Regions from separate parts of the Exiguobacterium sp. 17-1 genome, predicted to be linked through region 2. Evidence: a T-box and tRNA genes for the amino acid it is inferred to sense, from the RefSeq annotation. Region 2 holds a T-box; the other holds one or more tRNA genes.
What was found. A T-box is a leader RNA that pairs with one kind of tRNA and senses whether it is charged. The one in region 2 lies ahead of ileS (isoleucine--tRNA ligase), so its partner is inferred to be a tRNA-Ile.
Positions count from the first base shown of each region.

Region 1 (8,512 bases), on a different contig from region 2:
AAACGGCTGATCGGACTTGTTCCGGATGACTTCAGTTTGTCCGTGAATGTTTCTCCACGTCAACTGACACATGATTCATTCATGCCGTTCATCGAACGGATGTTACTGAAGTATTCCTTGCAGCCGAAACAAATCAAGATTGAGATTACGGAAAGCCAGGCGCTTGATTTTGAGAGCCAGCCGATTCTGCGGGCGTTACGGCGCATTAAGACCCTCGATTTCCCGGTTTCGCTGGATGATTTCGGGACAGGGCATGCTTCGTATCATGTCCTCGAACGGCTCTTGCCGCTTCGTCAGTTAAAAGTACCGAAACAATTTATCGAACAAGTCGAAGAGTCGGAAAAGCGTCGATCGATCTTAGAATCGATTTTCCAACTCAGTCAATCGATGCACGTTGAATGTATCGTAGAAGGTGTCGAGACGGGCGAAGAGGTTCGGATTGCCAAAAATATAGGCATTCATCTATTTCAAGGTTACTTTTTTGCAAAACCTGTTGTCCTCGAGGAAATTATTTGCTTGTTGCAAATGAAACAAACGGAAGTGACGGATTGACGTCACTTCCGTTTTAGTTTGAATACAGATGGGATTGATTTCGACCGTTTTTCTTCGCCTTATATAATGCAGCATCGGCCTGTTTAAAAACGATACTTGCGGATTGGCGTCGAGCAAAGGCAACACCGGCTGAGACGGTGATGGACAGGGCATGATCTTGCATAACGAAAGGGGTCTTCGTCACAGTCGAAACAATCTGTTGTGCCAATTGAACAGGAGAAACCTTAAATGTATTCGGAAGAATGGCGATGAATTCCTCGCCGCCATATCGACCGACTGTCACGTCGTCCGGACATTCTTGGGTCAGCAAAACAGAAAAGTGGCGTAACACGGCGTCTCCGACAGCGTGTCCGTATTCGTCATTCACGGCTTTGAAGTAGTCTAAATCAAACAGGATGACGCCCCAAGGAGCTTGCTCCTGTTCGAAAACCGCTACTTTATCCATGATGACATGACGATTGGCAAGTCGTGTCAATTGATCGGTCGAAGCCAAGTAGGATTGGTATGAGTACAGGACAAAATGCTCTTGCAACATACCGGACAACCGGTAAAACAGAAGGGAAGCAAAGGTGGTTATCAAAAAATACGGGACATAAATCGATTGCCATGCATTGTTTTCTGCTGCACTGAACAACATCCGAATCAAAACGAGCAGAGAGCCAATCGTAACGATGACCGTAAATAAAGCCGCCTTTTGTTTAATAAACCGTGTACACAGCAAAACAAGACCGATGAAACTGACTAACGTAATGATGGAATTTTGCAAAGCAATCATAGAGTCGCCCGTATCGAGGAGAATCCGGTAGGTGATTAACAGGAAACCCGTCGTCAGGATACTGATCGGTCCACCGTATAAAGCAGATAAGGCGAGTGGCAATAACCGTAAGTCAATAAAAGCGCCATTAAGGAAAATCGAGTTATGAATCAGTAAGATGCCTGTCAAACCATTGGCTAAACCAAAGTAAAAACGGGTCGATAATTTTGAATCACGTTGAATGGGGAGCCGGTTTCGCATGAGGTAGAATGTCACGGACAGAACTAAGAAAATGATACAGATATTCAGAAAAAAGATATTAAGGGTCGATAGCATAAAAAAATCCTTTCATGATTAGCGCTATGTATAAAATGAGATAATTTGGAATCTGCCATCATTGTACGATATTTGAACTACAACATACAGAAAAAACAGCCAATAAAGGCTGTTTTAGCGAATTGGAGCAAACTTATGAATTTGTTGAACGGCCTCATTCCAAGACGAGACACGGACGATATTTTCAGGGACGGGACGACGATTATAAGGAGCATCAAACAAAATAACGGGAATCGACGTATCTTCCGCAATTTGAATCGCATTTTCAAGCCGGTCCTCCATGAAGAGGTCGAGTGACAAATCACGGACGACTTGTACTTTATCATGTGAGCCGGTCATGATTAACGAATCAAGTGGCAACTCGTGCTGTTTGATCCATTCTTCGGTTACGGGGCGGACGATTTCCGACCGTGCCGTAACATAGTGAAGATCATACTGTTTACGTAACGCCCATAGATGTTGTTTGACGAGTTCTTGTGGGATAGATTCACGATAGATGCCAAGTTCATGACCTGATTTGACCATGAATTCCCAAAACTCGATTTGCTCCATATCCGTATAGGTATGAAGTTCGTATTCAGAGGCCATCTCAAAATCAATCGATGTCCCGAGGTATTTATTCATATAGTTAAAGCACGAAGAAGGATGAGTGATTGTTCCATCAATATCAATTCCGATTTTCACTTACATCACCAACATTCTATAAATTTTCTGCCACTAGTATAACACAATCGAAAAGCGGAGACGAAAAAAAGAGCCGCTCTGGGAAGAGGGCTCTTTTGACTTAAGCTTAGTTTGTTTTTGCGGCTTCTTTTTCCGCTTCTTTTTCGAGAACAATCGCATCGATTTCTTTTTTCAATTCTTCGACCATCGTCGCTTCTGGAACTTTTCGGATGATTTCTCCGTGACGGAATAATAATCCTTCGTTACGCGCGCCGGCAATTCCGATATCGGCTTCGCGTGCTTCCCCAGGACCGTTGACGGCACAACCGAGAACGGCAACTTTGATGTTGACTTGAATTTTATCGATATAGTCTTCGATTTCTGCGGCAATTGCCATTAAGTCGATTTCAATACGTCCGCATGTTGGGCAAGAAATCAACGTTGCAGCGTTTGCAGCAAGACCAAATGATTTCAAGACTTCTTTTGCGACTTTGACTTCTTCAACCGGATCGGCAGAAAGGGAGACACGGACTGTGTTACCGATACCACGTGATAGAATCGCACCGAGACCGGCAGCTGATTTTAATGAACCTGTCCGTAAAGGACCCGATTCCGTGATTCCAACGTGCAGCGGGTAATCAAATGATTCAGAAGCGAGCTGATACGCTTCAAGCGCCAATTGAACGTCAGATGCCTTCAAGGAAACGATGATATCGTGGAAATCAAGATCCTCGAGAATCTTAATGTGGTGCAAAGCACTTTCGACCATCCCGCGAGCTGTCGGATAACCGTATTTCTCAAGAATGTGTTTCTCGAGCGAACCGGCATTGACGCCAATCCGGATCGGAATATTTTTCGCTTTTGCTGCCGTAACGACCGCTTCGACTTTCTCGCGACGTCCGATGTTACCCGGGTTGATCCGAATTTTATCGACACCCGCTTCGATCGCCATGAGAGCAAGTTTATAGTTGAAATGAATATCTACGACAAGCGGGATATTGATCCGGCTTTTGATTTCAGCAAGTGCGAGCGCATCACGTTCTTCCGGACAAGCAACGCGGACGATTTGGCATCCTGCTTCTTCTAGACGTAAAATTTCAGCGACAGTCGCTTCGACGTCGTGTGTTTTTGTTGTCGTCATACTTTGAATGATGACTTCATTACTTCCACCAATGACAAGGTCCCCAACACGAACGGGACGAGTCTTAGAGCGATGGACCATTTTCGGCATATCGAAAATCTCCTTTTGTGGCATAACGCCAGATTGTTTATGACTACTTGTACTATCATATCGAACTATTCCCTAAAAATCGAGAAACAAGAACGAAAATTGAACATTTACAATTGTTTAACACGAATGGTGGAAAGTCAATCCGTCGCCGGGCGGACGTTTTTTTCTTAAATCCAGTGATTCATCTGATTTCAAGAAGACGGACGGGACGATTTTTTCTTTTTTCGAACAAGCAGAAGTGGTGTCAGCGAATAAACGAGATGGCCGATGATAATGAATGCAGCTCCTAAAGTCGGATATCCGAATTGGTAAAGGAAAACTCCAATCGGGAAAGTCCAGATGTTTGCGGCGACAGTATAAGGAAACACTTGGCGATACGCCCAGGGTCTTGGCAAAATCCACTGAATGAACCAGCGATTTAGATAAGAGAAAAATAACAGGTATAACAAAATGGCGATTGCAATGAAGATGAAATGCAGGATGAACCAAATGATGAACGGAATCGATTGCTGAAGAAAAATACTATCGATGATTGTTGACCACAGGGAAATCCATGCTAATCCACAAAAATAAAGGGATACATCGGCAAGGCGGGTCTTTAAAAATCCTCGGTTTGGAATTAGGGTAGTTTGTAAGTAATTAATCAGTTGACTTAAAAAATGCAATTAAATCACTCTTTCTTCTGTTTTATAACAAGATTTAATTTGATGAAAAACCTTTTATTCAAAGGGTTAATCTGTATCGGTACAGATTAATAAAACCTTAACAATCGAATGTCTGAAAAACTATTTACAAGTTCACTAGACCTTTACATAATAGGGGAGGTTGAAATAATGAATTCTTAAGAACAAATCAATTCCACTTTGTATATGAGGAGATGACAAGATGAACTATGATTTACAGGAAATGATTTTCACCTTTATCGGTGGACTGGGTATTTTCCTATTCGGTATTAAGTATATGGGAGATGGTCTTCAAAAAACAGCGGGAGACCGTTTACGGTACATTTTAGATAAATATACCTCCAACCCGTTTCTCGGGATTTTGGCTGGTATTGTCGTCACGGTCTTGATCCAGTCGTCATCCGGAACAACCGTCATTGTCGTCGGTTTAGTGAGTGCGGGCTTGATGAATTTACGTCAAGCCATTGGTGTCGTCATGGGGGCGAACATTGGAACGACAATCACTGCTTTTATCATCGGCTTTAACGTGAAGGAAGCGGCACTCCCTGCGATTGCAATCGGAGCATTCTTGATTTTCTTCTTCAATAAAGAAAGGATTCAATACATTGGCCAAATCTTCTTTGGATTTGGAGCTCTCTTTTATGGATTGACATTAATGGGTGACGGAATGGCACCTCTTGAATCGAGTGAATGGTTCCGTGATTTGACGGTCTCGATGTCAGATAGTCCGTTGCTCGGTGTGTTCGTCGGAACAGTCTTTACTATATTGGTTCAGTCATCCTCTGCGACGATCGGTATTCTGCAGGAATTATACGATGGTGGAATGATTGATATTAAAGCCGCATTACCGGTCTTGTTTGGGGATAACATCGGAACAACGATCACTGCAGTACTGGCAGCACTCGGTGCTTCAATCGCTGCAAAACGTACAGCGGCGGCACACGTGATCTTCAATATTGTCGGAACGATTTTATTCTTGATTGCCTTACCGCTGTTCTCAAGTTTTATCACGTGGATTACAGGAGCGCTTAATCTTGAACCAAAAATGCAGATTGCCTTTGCCCACGGAACATTTAACGTCGTCAATACGTTGATTCAGTGCTGGTTCATCGCGCAAATTGCTTGGCTCGTCCAAAAAGTCGTACCGGGAACGGATACGACCGTCGATTCAAAACCGCGGCACCTCGATCAAAACATCTTGAATCAGTCATCGTCACTTGCTTTAAGTCAGGCGAAACTGGAAGTCTTGCGAATGGGAGAATTCTCAAAAGACGCACTCGGGAAAGCACATCGTTATACACAATCGCATGATAAAAAAGATGTCTCGGATGCAGGTCAAATCGAGTATGCCATCAATCATCTGAACACAGAAGTGACCAGTTATCTTGTTAAAGTTGCAGCACATGACTTGTCCGAGCGGGAATCAAACGGTCACTCACTTCTCATGCATGCGGTCAACGATTTTGAACGAATTGGTGACCATGTCGAAAACGTCATCGAACTGGTTGATTTCCAAATCGTCAATCGGATTACATTTACTGAGAAGGCGAAAAAAGAACTGGATGAAATGTACATCTTGACCCAAAAAATCGTTGGGACAGCCATTAAAGCCGTTGAAACGGACGATGTTTCGCTGGCGCGTCAAGTACTTGAACTGGAAGGGAAGCTCGATTCACTCGAACGATCATTCCGGAAACATCATGTCTTACGGGTCAACGCAGGCGAATGTACAGGTCAAGCCGGCATGATTTTTGTAGATTTGCTGTCGAATTTAGAACGGATTGGTGACCATGCCGTCAATATTACGGATTTAGTACTCGAACAACGTTCTGGAACAGCGTGAACAAAATCATGAAAGAAGAGGAATTTCTGAATAGAAATTCCTTTTTGCTTTTTTAAGATAATTTATTGACATTTTAGATTGGTTTTAGTAATCTAATGTTAGTCGTTTTTAAACATCATGGCGGTGTAGCTCAGCTGGCTAGAGCGTACGGTTCATACCCGTGAGGTCGTGGGTTCGACTCCCTCCGCCGCTACTATTACTTAAGGACCCTTAGCTCAGCTGGTTAGAGCTGACGGCTCATAACCGTCCGGTCGCAGGTTCGAGTCCTGCAGGGTCCATTGTATAAACGTACACTCTTTTTTTTAGGGTGTGCGTTTATTTTTGGTTGCTTGGGGAATATTAAAGATATTGTAATAATGTTCATACAATAATATTCATACTATGGCAATTTAAGGGAGAGCGAAGAGAGATGGAACGTAACCATACAATGATGCAGTTTTTTGAGTGGCATGTAGAGAATGATGGGAAGCATTGGCAGCGCTTAAAAGAGAGAGCGCCGGAACTGCGTGCTGCAGGCATCACATCTGTTTGGATTCCACCCGCTTCAAAGGGACAATCAGATGAAGATACAGGGTATGGCATTTACGATGTCTATGATTTAGGAGAGTTTGACCAAAAAGGAACGGTCCGCACGAAGTACGGAACAAAAGACGAGCTGATCGAAGCCATTCAAGTCGCACATGAAAATGATATCGCGATTTATGCCGATGTCGTCATGAACCATAAGGCAGCGGCAGATGAACTTGAGACAATTAAAGTTGTCGAAGTCCATCCGGAAGACCGTTCGCAAGAAATTTCAGAAGAATTTGAAATCGATGCTTGGACGAAGTTTACGTTCCCAGGTCGAAACGGTAAGTACTCAGATTTCATTTGGACACATGAATTCTTCAACGGAACAGATTTTGATGCACGGGAAGAAAAAACGGGTGTCTTTAAGATCTCCGGAAAAAATAAAGATTGGAACGATCAAGTTGACAATGAATTCGGAAACTATGACTATTTGATGTTCGCGAACATCGATTACAACCACCTAGAAGTGCGTGAAGAGATGATTAACTGGGGAAATTGGTTTAAAGAGACAATCAACTGCCAAGGTTTCCGTTTGGATGCCATCAAACATATCAACTACGAATTCGTCAATGAGTTCGCCAAATCGATGATTGGAGACAATCCGGACGGTTTCTATATGGTCGGTGAGTTCTGGAAATCGGATTTGGATGATTGCCGCCAATTCTTAGACAGCGTTGATTATACAATTGATTTGTTTGATGTGCCGCTTCACTATAAATTCCACGAAGCATCGCAACAAGGACAGGACTTTGATTTAACGACGTTGTTTGCTGATACACTTGTTGAATCCCACCCGACGAATGCCGTGACATTTGTTGATAATCATGATTCACAACCGGGCGAATCGCTTGAGTCATGGATTGATGACTGGTTCAAACAGCATGCATATGCTTCTGTTTTATTACGCAAAGATGGTTATCCATGTGTCTTCTACGGAGACTACTATGGTGTCCAAGGACCACATCCGGTAGAAGGTAAAAAAGAGATGATCGATGCCTTGTTGTATACGCGTTATCATAAAGCATACGGCGAACAGGAAGATTATCTGGATGATGCGCATTGTGTCGGCTGGGTCCGTCGTGGTGTGGAAGAATTCCCGAACTCGGGATGTGCGGTCCTGCTTTCGAACGCTGACATGTGCGAAAAGCGGATGTTCGTTGGCGAAACGCGTGCCGGAGAAGAATGGTTCGATTATACGAACCACCAGGAAGAACCGGTTGTAATTGATGAAGAAGGATTCGGAGTCTTCCCAGTTCCAGGCGGCGGTGTCTCTGTATTTGCCCCGCGTGACGAACAGTAATTTCTGAGGGTCATTGCTTGCGCCTGACCAACTATTTTTGCTAGTCTTAAAGAGTACTGAAATTCCGAAAATAGGATAAAGGGGGACATGAAAATGTCAAAATTTGAATTACCAGAACTCGGCTACGCTTATGATGCGCTAGAGCCACATATCGATGCTCGTACGATGGAGATTCACCACTCTAAACACCACAATACGTATGTCACGAACGTCAATGCAGCACTTGAAGGGTCAGAGCACGAAGGAAAATCACTTGAAGAATTACTTCAAAACCTCGATTCACTTCCTGCAAACATTCAAACAGCTGTCCGTAACAACGGTGGCGGTCATTGGAACCACTCGTTTTTCTGGAAACTCTTGAAAAAGAACGATGGTGCAACACCAACTGGTGAACTTGCTTCGGCAATCGACGAGTCATTTGGTTCGTTTGATGCTTTCAAAGATGAGTTTGCAAAAGCAGCTACAACACGTTTTGGTTCAGGTTGGGCATGGCTCATCGTTGACGGTGGCAAATTAGCAGTCGTTTCAACACCAAACCAAGATACGCCAGTTATGGAAGGCAAAACGCCGATTCTTGGAC
Region 1 covers NZ_JALIGJ010000003.1:47,036-55,547, reverse strand. The annotation lists gene MUN34_RS09980 (GGDEF domain-containing phosphodiesterase) at 1-552, shown strand, start outside; gene MUN34_RS09975 (GGDEF domain-containing protein) at 566-1,567, opposite strand; gene MUN34_RS09970 (5' nucleotidase, NT5C type) at 1,757-2,326, opposite strand; gene ispG (flavodoxin-dependent (E)-4-hydroxy-3-methylbut-2-enyl-diphosphate synthase) at 2,433-3,536, opposite strand; gene MUN34_RS09960 (hypothetical protein) at 3,728-4,201, opposite strand; gene MUN34_RS09955 (Na/Pi cotransporter family protein) at 4,422-6,062, shown strand; tRNA gene MUN34_RS09950 (tRNA-Met) at 6,182-6,255, shown strand; tRNA gene MUN34_RS09945 (tRNA-Ile) at 6,267-6,340, shown strand; gene MUN34_RS09940 (alpha-amylase) at 6,472-7,932, shown strand; gene MUN34_RS09935 (superoxide dismutase) at 8,026-8,512, shown strand, end outside.
Region 1: it has a tRNA-Ile gene. The T-box ahead of ileS (isoleucine--tRNA ligase) is inferred to sense a tRNA for this amino acid. The anticodon was not compared.

Region 2 (8,512 bases):
CCCGGAAATCTTTGATTGAAGCGAACCACTGTGGTGTCGCCCGGAAGATAACTGGTTTTTTCGTCCGCCAGTCATGCGGGTACGAGTGTTTGATGAATGACAGTTTTAATAAAGCACCGGCTTCTTCCAATGCCACACCAATTTCTTTGTTGGCATCTTCATAGAATAATCCTTCAAAACCAGGAGCTTCTGCCGTCATGACCCCTTTGTCGTCAACCGGACAAAGGACATCCAAACCGTAAGCTTGACCGATTCTGAAGTCATCTTCCCCGTGTCCAGGTGCTGTATGAACGACACCCGTCGCTTCTGCCGTGACGTGATCGCCGAGCATGACAAGTGATTCCCGTTCATAAAGTGGATGTTTCGCTTTGATGTACTCAAAGTCGGCCCCGTTGAAGATACGACCCACCGTAGCATCTTCCCAGCCCAGTGCCTCGATGACTTCCGGTACGAGTGTCTCGGCCACGATATAGCCTTTTCCTTCGTGTTCGATGCGTGCATAGGTCAACTCGCCACTGACTGAGATTCCAAGGTTTGCCGGAATTGTCCAAGGTGTTGTTGTCCAGATGACGAAATGATCCGTCGGCTCCAAGATATTTTTTCCGTCCATGACCTGGAACGCTACGTAGATGGCAGCAGAACGTTTATCCTGGTATTCGATTTCGGCTTCTGCAAGAGCCGATTCCGATGACGGCGACCAGTATACCGGTTTTTTCCCTTTATAGATATATCCTTTATTGGCCATATCGCCGAACAAACGAATTTGTGCTGCTTCGAATTCCGGTTGCAACGTGATATATGGATTGTCATAGTCACCGAGAACACCAAGGCGCTTGAATTGTTCACGTTGATGATCAACTTGCTCGAGTGCATATTTCGCACACAGTTCACGGAATTCTGCGACCGACATCGATTTCCGGTCGACACCCGCTTTTTGAAGAGCCGTCTCGATTGGAAGTCCGTGTGTGTCCCAACCCGGTACGTACGGAGAACGGAATCCGTTCATTGATTTGTAACGGACGACGATGTCTTTTAAGACTTTATTTAATCCGTGTCCCATATGGATGTCCCCGTTTGCATAGGGAGGACCGTCGTGTAGAATGAATGCCGGTTTCCCAGCATTTTTTTCTTGAACTGCTTCATATAGATTCATCTCGTTCCAACGTGCCTGCATATCTGGTTCACGTTTCGGCAAGTTTCCTCGCATTAGAAATTCCGTCTTCATCATCAATAACGTATCTTTGTATTCCATCTGGCATTCCCTCACTTGTCTGTATTTTACGTACAAAAAAAAGCCAAGCTCATCCCCTGATAGGGACGAATTTGGCTTGAACTCGCGGTACCACCCTACTAGCAATCCTAACAAACAGATTACCACTTAAGAGCCCGATAACGGAGGCGAAACGGCGGAGCTTACTGAAAACATTCAGTCCCGCACTCAAAGGGGATATCTTTTTTCATTCTCTGATCGGGCTCGCACCAGTCCCCGATTCGCTGACAGTATCCTGATAAAAGACGTGTCCTTCTCATTGATTTAGCTTATATGACATCGTCGTCATTATACGCAACTGCAGGAATCTCGTCAAGCGCACCCCGGGTCGAACTGTCGAATGCATCCCAGTCATGACTCGTCAACAATTCCATCTGTGCATCAATCAACACTTTGAAACGATTCCGGTACAGTTCGATTTTTTTACGCATCTGTTCGACTTCGAAATCGGTCCGTTGTGCTCGACGTTGTGCCGCATCTTGTAATTGTTCAGCTTCTCGTTCCGCTTGTTTGACGATCAAGCTCGCTTCTTTCGTCGCATTGGCTTTAACTTCTTCTGCCGCTTCTTGTGCCACGATGATGGACTTGTTTAGTGTTTCTTCCATCGAGCTGAAGTAATCGACACGAGACTGCATATTTTGAATGACTTCTTGCTGTTGACGGTTTTCACGGAGCAACAATTCAAAATCTTTGATGACTTGATCAAGAAATTCATTGACCTCATCTTCGTCATAGCCGCGAAACTTCCGTGTAAATTCCTTATTGTGAATATCAAGTGGCGTCAATGGCATGATGAAATCCTCCCTCAGCTTGTTGGTTATCCTTTTAGCAGACCGTATTGCAATTTAATCCGATCCCGTTTTGTTGAGCCGAGTACGGCGATCAACTTGACACGTCCTGTTCCACGAAGTGAGAGTAAGTCGCCTTCCTCCAACAAAAAACTTGGATCTTCGACGATTTTATAATTCACTTTGCTTTCACCTTGTTTAATCAGGCTTTGCGCCTTTTGTCTTGAAAAACCAAGGATTTCACTGACAACCGTATCAAAACGGAGCGAACTGACGAAGCCCAGTTCTTCTTGCCATTCTTGATCCTTAATCTTCAACTGTTCTTCTGAATCCACGAGCGACAACCGAATCTTTGTTTTTCCCGCACGATCGACATTTGCTTCGATATAAGAAGCTACTTCTTTCGCAACGGCAAATTGAACGAGTTGATCCTGGATGACGACGTCACCGAATTTCCCGCGCTTTAATCCGACATTCAGCAATGTGCCTGTCACCTGGCGATGCGAGAGCTCCACGAATTTAGTGGGATAATGGATACGATAAATGGCAATATCAAAATCGTTGGCATCAAGATCGTAATAATCAGGGGCAATAAGCGCACGCTGTCGTTCGGCGCCTTCAAAACCGCCCTCAAAAAAGAGGGCGCATTTTGTTCCGACGAGTTCTCGGGTAATCTGTTGTTCGCGCGGATCCAGAAAATCTGTCACTTTAAACGTATAGGTCGCTTCGACATGGTCGATCCAATTCAAGACGAGATCGACAAACTCCCGCTCATGTCCGCGATAATGATCATAGACACTCATTACAAGAAGATCGCTCTGATACCTGACTGTGCGAGATTAAGCACAAGAAAGGCAACGATAGGTGAAATGTCAAGCATACCTCCGATGGGCGGGATAATCCGTCGGAATGGTGCGAGGAAAGGTTCGACTAACATCGCTAGAACTTGACCGAATCGTGATTCACGTGCATTCGGGAACCACGATAATAAAATATAGGCAATCATGACGTAGCTGTAATATTGAAGTAACGTGCTGAGTGTACGACCGATTGCGTACATGACTTGCGAATCCATGCTTACCACCCCTTATGGTTGATATCATCTTCACCGAGCAGATTTGAAATACTTCCAGCCAGCTCGACGTTGTTCGGTACACAGAGGAGTGTGTTTTGACTGATTGTCGTAATCGTTCCATCAAGAGCAAACACGACACCTGATAAGAAATTGATCATTTGGCGCGATTGATCTTTAGACATCCGTTGCATGTTCACGATGACAGCCCGATTTTGACGAAGGTGTTCGCCAATTTCCTGTGCTTCGTTAAACACACGCGGCTCACTGAGAATGACTTGTGATTTTGTCTTTTTTGTATGAATGGGTACGATGTTCGATTGTCTCACATGGTCCTCCTTTTGAGTAACACTCGGGGTAGATTCCTCGTAATACTCATCATATTCTTGCTGTGATGCACCTCTACCTTTATTTATTGTAGCATCATTTTCATATTCGAGTTCATCTAAATCGTCTGTGTTACCGAGAAATAGATTTTGCATTTTTGATTTGAATCCCATATCGATTCTCCTTCCGTATATCTAGACCATTTATGATTGGACTAAAGTTGTTCCGATTCGGACATATGTCGCACCTTCTTCAATGGCAATCTGATAGTCTGATGACATGCCCATTGATAACTCCGTACACGGTGCGTGCGGTAAATGGCGGGCCGCCACTTCATCCCGCAGCACACGAAGCGAGTGAAAGACCGAACGGAGCACTTGCTCGTCCTCCGTCAACGGAGCCATCGTCATCAACCCGATCACACGGACCATCGGATATTGCCCCACTTCATGTAAAAATGAATGGACATCTCCCGGATCAATTCCTTGCTTTGATTCTTCACCGGAGACATTGACTTGAATAAAACAATCGACTGGCCGTTTCGCACGTTTATTGATTTCTTCCGCCAAATGTAACCGGTCCAAGGAATGTAACACATCAATCCGATCAATGATTTGTCGGACTTTACGAGTCTGCAACGTTCCGATGAAATGCCATTCACATGCCTCACGCCCTAAGACCGTTTGTTTGTCGGTCAGCCCTTCCGGACGATTCTCACCAAGTGCCGTTATACCCGCTTCAAGCAGCTCCGCTGCCACTTCACTTGACACTGATTTCGTCACGCCAATCAATTGTACCTGCTTTTTTTGATCGGTCTTTTCATACGCCTGTTTCATGTTTTGTCGGACATGTTGTACATTTTCAGAAATTGACATCGAGAGACTCCTTTACAATCAAACTGGCAAACCGTCCACCATGGTCTCCATGACGATATGAGAAATAGTCTTCCGCCTGGCAGTTCGTACAGATTCCTGTATCGAGCACATCGCCGACACCACTACGCTCGGCTAACATGGCATTCGTTTTTTGCAGGGATAACATGGCTTTCCCGTCTTCTTTCTTGATGTAAGGAGACTCTTCAAGACCTAGTTGATCCACCGCTTCAAGAACCGGTCCATCGACTTCATAACAACATTCACGAATCGACGGACCGATGACCATCTGAATCGAAGAACGGTCGGCACCCGCTTGTTCCATTTTTGTCAGTGTGGCTTCTACGATGTTAGCGACTGTTCCGCGCCAACCGGCGTGAACGTTTGCAATGATACCTGTCCGCGGATCACAGAAAAGGAGCGGCACACAGTCAGCAAACAGCATCATCAATAAAACATTTGAATCTGTCGTCACCAGTCCGTCTGTTCCCTTGATTGCTGTTTCGTAATCAGAGGCTCCACGACCCGACTCCAGTGTCGTCACCTGCTCTACATGATTGCCGTGCACTTGTTCAGCCCAAACTGAGTTTTCAAGAGATAACTCCAGTTGTCGGACGATGACTTCACGATTTTTGATGACGCCTTCCGGATCATCCTTAACGTGCAGTCCTAAGTTACCCTTGCCATGAGGTGCTGAGAACTTTGTCGTAAACGCTGCACGAACAGTTCCTGTCGGCGTATCCCATTTTATCCATTGACCAAACATCTCATCCCATCCTTTTTTAAAAAAAGAGGTGTCGCTTACGCGACACCTCTTGATCTAGCAGTCGTGTCCCTGGAATATCGGATTAACGATTATTCCGGCGAAGGAAAGAAGGAATATCCATCGTCTCTTCGACATCTGACCCTTTTGCTGATTCTTGGTTCGAGCTAATAGGTGTCTCTTCGACTTGCGGTTTAGGTTCTTCAGCTACCGGTGATGGCGCTGCTTGCTTTTTCTTGAGCAAGTTTTTCATCATCTCTTGTGCTGATGGGATTTCAAAATCGAGTGGTTCGTTTTCGAATTCCGTTGCGATGACCGTAACAATGATTTCGTCTTCCAGGTTGTCATTGATGACTGATCCGAAGATCAAGTTGACTTCCTCATCCGCAGCGCTTTGGACGATTTGAGCTGCTTCCGTTACTTCATAAAGGCTCAAGTTTGCACTACCGGTGATGTTCATCAAGACGCCTTTTGCCCCTTCGATCGATGTTTCAAGCAATGGACTCGAAATCGCTTTTTTCGCAGCTTCCGTTGCACGGTGTTCGCCGGTTGCGACACCAACACCCATCAATGCTGAACCTTTTTCCGTCATGATCGTTTTAACATCCGCGAAGTCCAAGTTGATGAGACCAGGAACGGCGATTAAGTCCGTAATCCCTTGTACACCTTGACGAAGAACATTATCGGCTTCTTTGAATGCTTCAAGCATCGGCGTGTTACGATCGACGATTTCAAGCAATTTATCATTCGGGATAACGATGAGTGTATCGACTTTTTCTTTAAAGTTCTGCACGCCTGAAACAGCATGTTGCATCCGTTTACGGCCTTCGAACATGAAAGGTTTTGTCACGACACCTACTGTCAATGCACCGATTTCTTTAGAAATTTCTGCGATAACCGGTGCAGCACCTGTTCCGGTACCTCCACCCATTCCTGCTGTTACGAAAACCATATCGGCACCAGACAAAATTTCTGTCAACTGTTCGCGGCTTTCTTCGGCAGCTTTTTTACCGATTTCCGGATTTGCTCCGGCACCAAGACCACGTGTTAATTTTGCTCCGAGTTGAAGTTTTACATCTGCCTGTGACATGTTTAATGCTTGTGCATCCGTATTGACAGCGATGAATTCTACGCCTTGGACACCATGTTCAATCATTCGGTTGACAGCGTTTGATCCACCGCCACCTACTCCGATGACTTTGATTTTAGCTACTTGGTCCATCATTTCATCAAAATGCAACATAAAAGGGGCCCCCTATTTTTTTACTGATAATTTTTTATTTAGCCGAAAAATTTCTCAAAGAAACTACTGAATGACTTTCGCTCTTTTGGAGGCTGTTCCTTCTGTGGCCGCTCTTCGCGTACTGAAGGTTGGGAAGGATGTGCAAGTAATTCCTCTTGCTCACGGCCTTGTGCGGCTATTCCCTTTTCGTCCGCACGGTCAAACCCTGACTTCGAAACGGCACTGCGTGATAGAACATATCGTAACATCCCAGCAGCGACAGCATACTTCGGATGACGAATCCCTAAGCTGGCTGGTTGATACACGTTCACGCTTTGCTTAAAGATTCGCTTACCGAGCTGGTCAATTCCTGGTAAGGAAGAACTACCACCACAAAGAATGATTCCGCTGTTCATTTGTGCATACCCAGCTTGTGTCATCCGCTTCTGAATCATTTCGAAAATCTCTTCCAGACGGGCTTCAAGGACAAAGCCAATCTCCGTCTGTGGTTCGAAACGGTGTTCCCCGTTGATTGTCACGTATGAGACTTTTTCTTCTGGATCACCTAAAGCTTCCAACGCGACGCCATATTCTTCTTTGGCTAGTTTCGCATCTTGATATTTACAATTCATTTTATACGTCAAATCGCGTGTCAGATGATCTCCACCGTACGCAAGTGTCGTTGAGTAAACCAGATCGTTTTTTTCGTAAATTGAAAGAGTGGTCGTTTCATGTCCGATATCAACGATCCCGACACCCAGTTCTAATTCATCAATCGAAGCTGCGATTCGTGAGACGGCTAAGCTTTCCAGCACATACCCCGCAAGTTCTAAACCAGCTCGTTCGATGGAACGTTTGATGCTATGTAGAATCGTCTTCGCTCCGATAATCAGCTTCCCTGTCACTTCTAAACGATAACCGATCATGCCACGTGGATCCGTAATCTCCGTCTGCTGATCGACAGTAAACGTTTTAGGTAACACATCGACAACACTCAATTCGTTTGGAATCCGCATCACCATGGCTGAGTGAAGAACATCTTTCACGTCGTCATCTGTGATTTCGTTGTCTTCCCCTTTGATTGATGTCATCCCTTGGCAATCCTTGACTTGGATGTGTTCACCGGAAATTGCTACATATACTTCACCAATTGGTTCGCCGAGTGTGCGCTCCACTTCTGCAACCGCTTGTTTAATGGCATTTACTGTTTGATCGATGTCGACGATGACACCTCGCTTGACGCCTGCAGATGGTGCAGACCCCTCCGCTAAGACATTCAGTGTTCCGCCTAGAAGTTCACCGACGATGAGTTTCACTTCCGATGTCCCAATATCTAGTGCGGCAATCGTACCTTTCGTTTCCATGGGAGTGACACCTCCACTTTCATAATACTAATCCTATCGTCCCTGTTTATATTTACAGGAATCGAGACAATCTTCTTCTCGTTTAAGTCTACACTATAAAAAACCTCACGAAAAGAAGTTATTGTCTAACTTACCCATCTAATAGATTACGATTTGATGACGATGTCTCCGCTTTCTTACTAATGAAAACAAACGTTTGTCAAACCCATTAAATCCGTGGTGTTATTTTCTATTTTTTACCTTTATATGGTTTGAAATAGATTCCTCCATCAATGGTGATCGTTCCTGTTTTTCCTTTTGGCAAAGCAGAAATGACCTTGACATATTCATTCAACGAGTTAGAAAAAGCCGATGTACTCAATAAGACGGTATTTCCGTCGGTCATGAATAACTTTAATCCACCCTTGTCGGTCTGATCATTGGCTACGATTTCCGAAATCCGGCTCCGGACTTTCGGCTCGATTTTGACAAGTTCCTTTGTCAGACGTCGCAAGGATTGATCCGTAAAACCTGTTAGAATCGGTGCATCAAACAATTCTTCCTTCGACTTTCCGGGAATAATCGTCCCGTCCGCTAAGACAATCCGGGCGCCCGGTTTATCTTTGGCATACGCAATCTCTTTTTCTTCGACGACGTCAACTTCATAATGATGTAAAAATGTTTTTTTCATCGTCGCTTCGCGAATACCTGGGACATCTTCAATCCGTTCCAACACGGCTTCTTCCGACACATTGAAAGCATGTGTCTCCTTCACCTTAATACGTGATGCTTGAATGATGTCTTCCTTCTTGACGTTCACGGTGCCTGTGACGTCAAACGTCGCGACACGCGAGA
Region 2 covers NZ_JALIGJ010000001.1:842,275-850,786, reverse strand. The annotation lists gene ileS (isoleucine--tRNA ligase) at 1-1,252, opposite strand, end outside; T-box leader at 1,311-1,539, opposite strand; gene MUN34_RS04150 (DivIVA domain-containing protein) at 1,540-2,061, opposite strand; gene MUN34_RS04145 (YlmH family RNA-binding protein) at 2,088-2,861, opposite strand; gene MUN34_RS04140 (YggT family protein) at 2,861-3,133, opposite strand; gene MUN34_RS04135 (cell division protein SepF) at 3,136-3,459, opposite strand; gene MUN34_RS04130 (YggS family pyridoxal phosphate-dependent enzyme) at 3,661-4,332, opposite strand; gene pgeF (peptidoglycan editing factor PgeF) at 4,319-5,095, opposite strand; gene ftsZ (cell division protein FtsZ) at 5,178-6,335, opposite strand; gene ftsA (cell division protein FtsA) at 6,374-7,678, opposite strand; gene MUN34_RS04110 (cell division protein FtsQ/DivIB) at 7,908-8,512, opposite strand, start outside.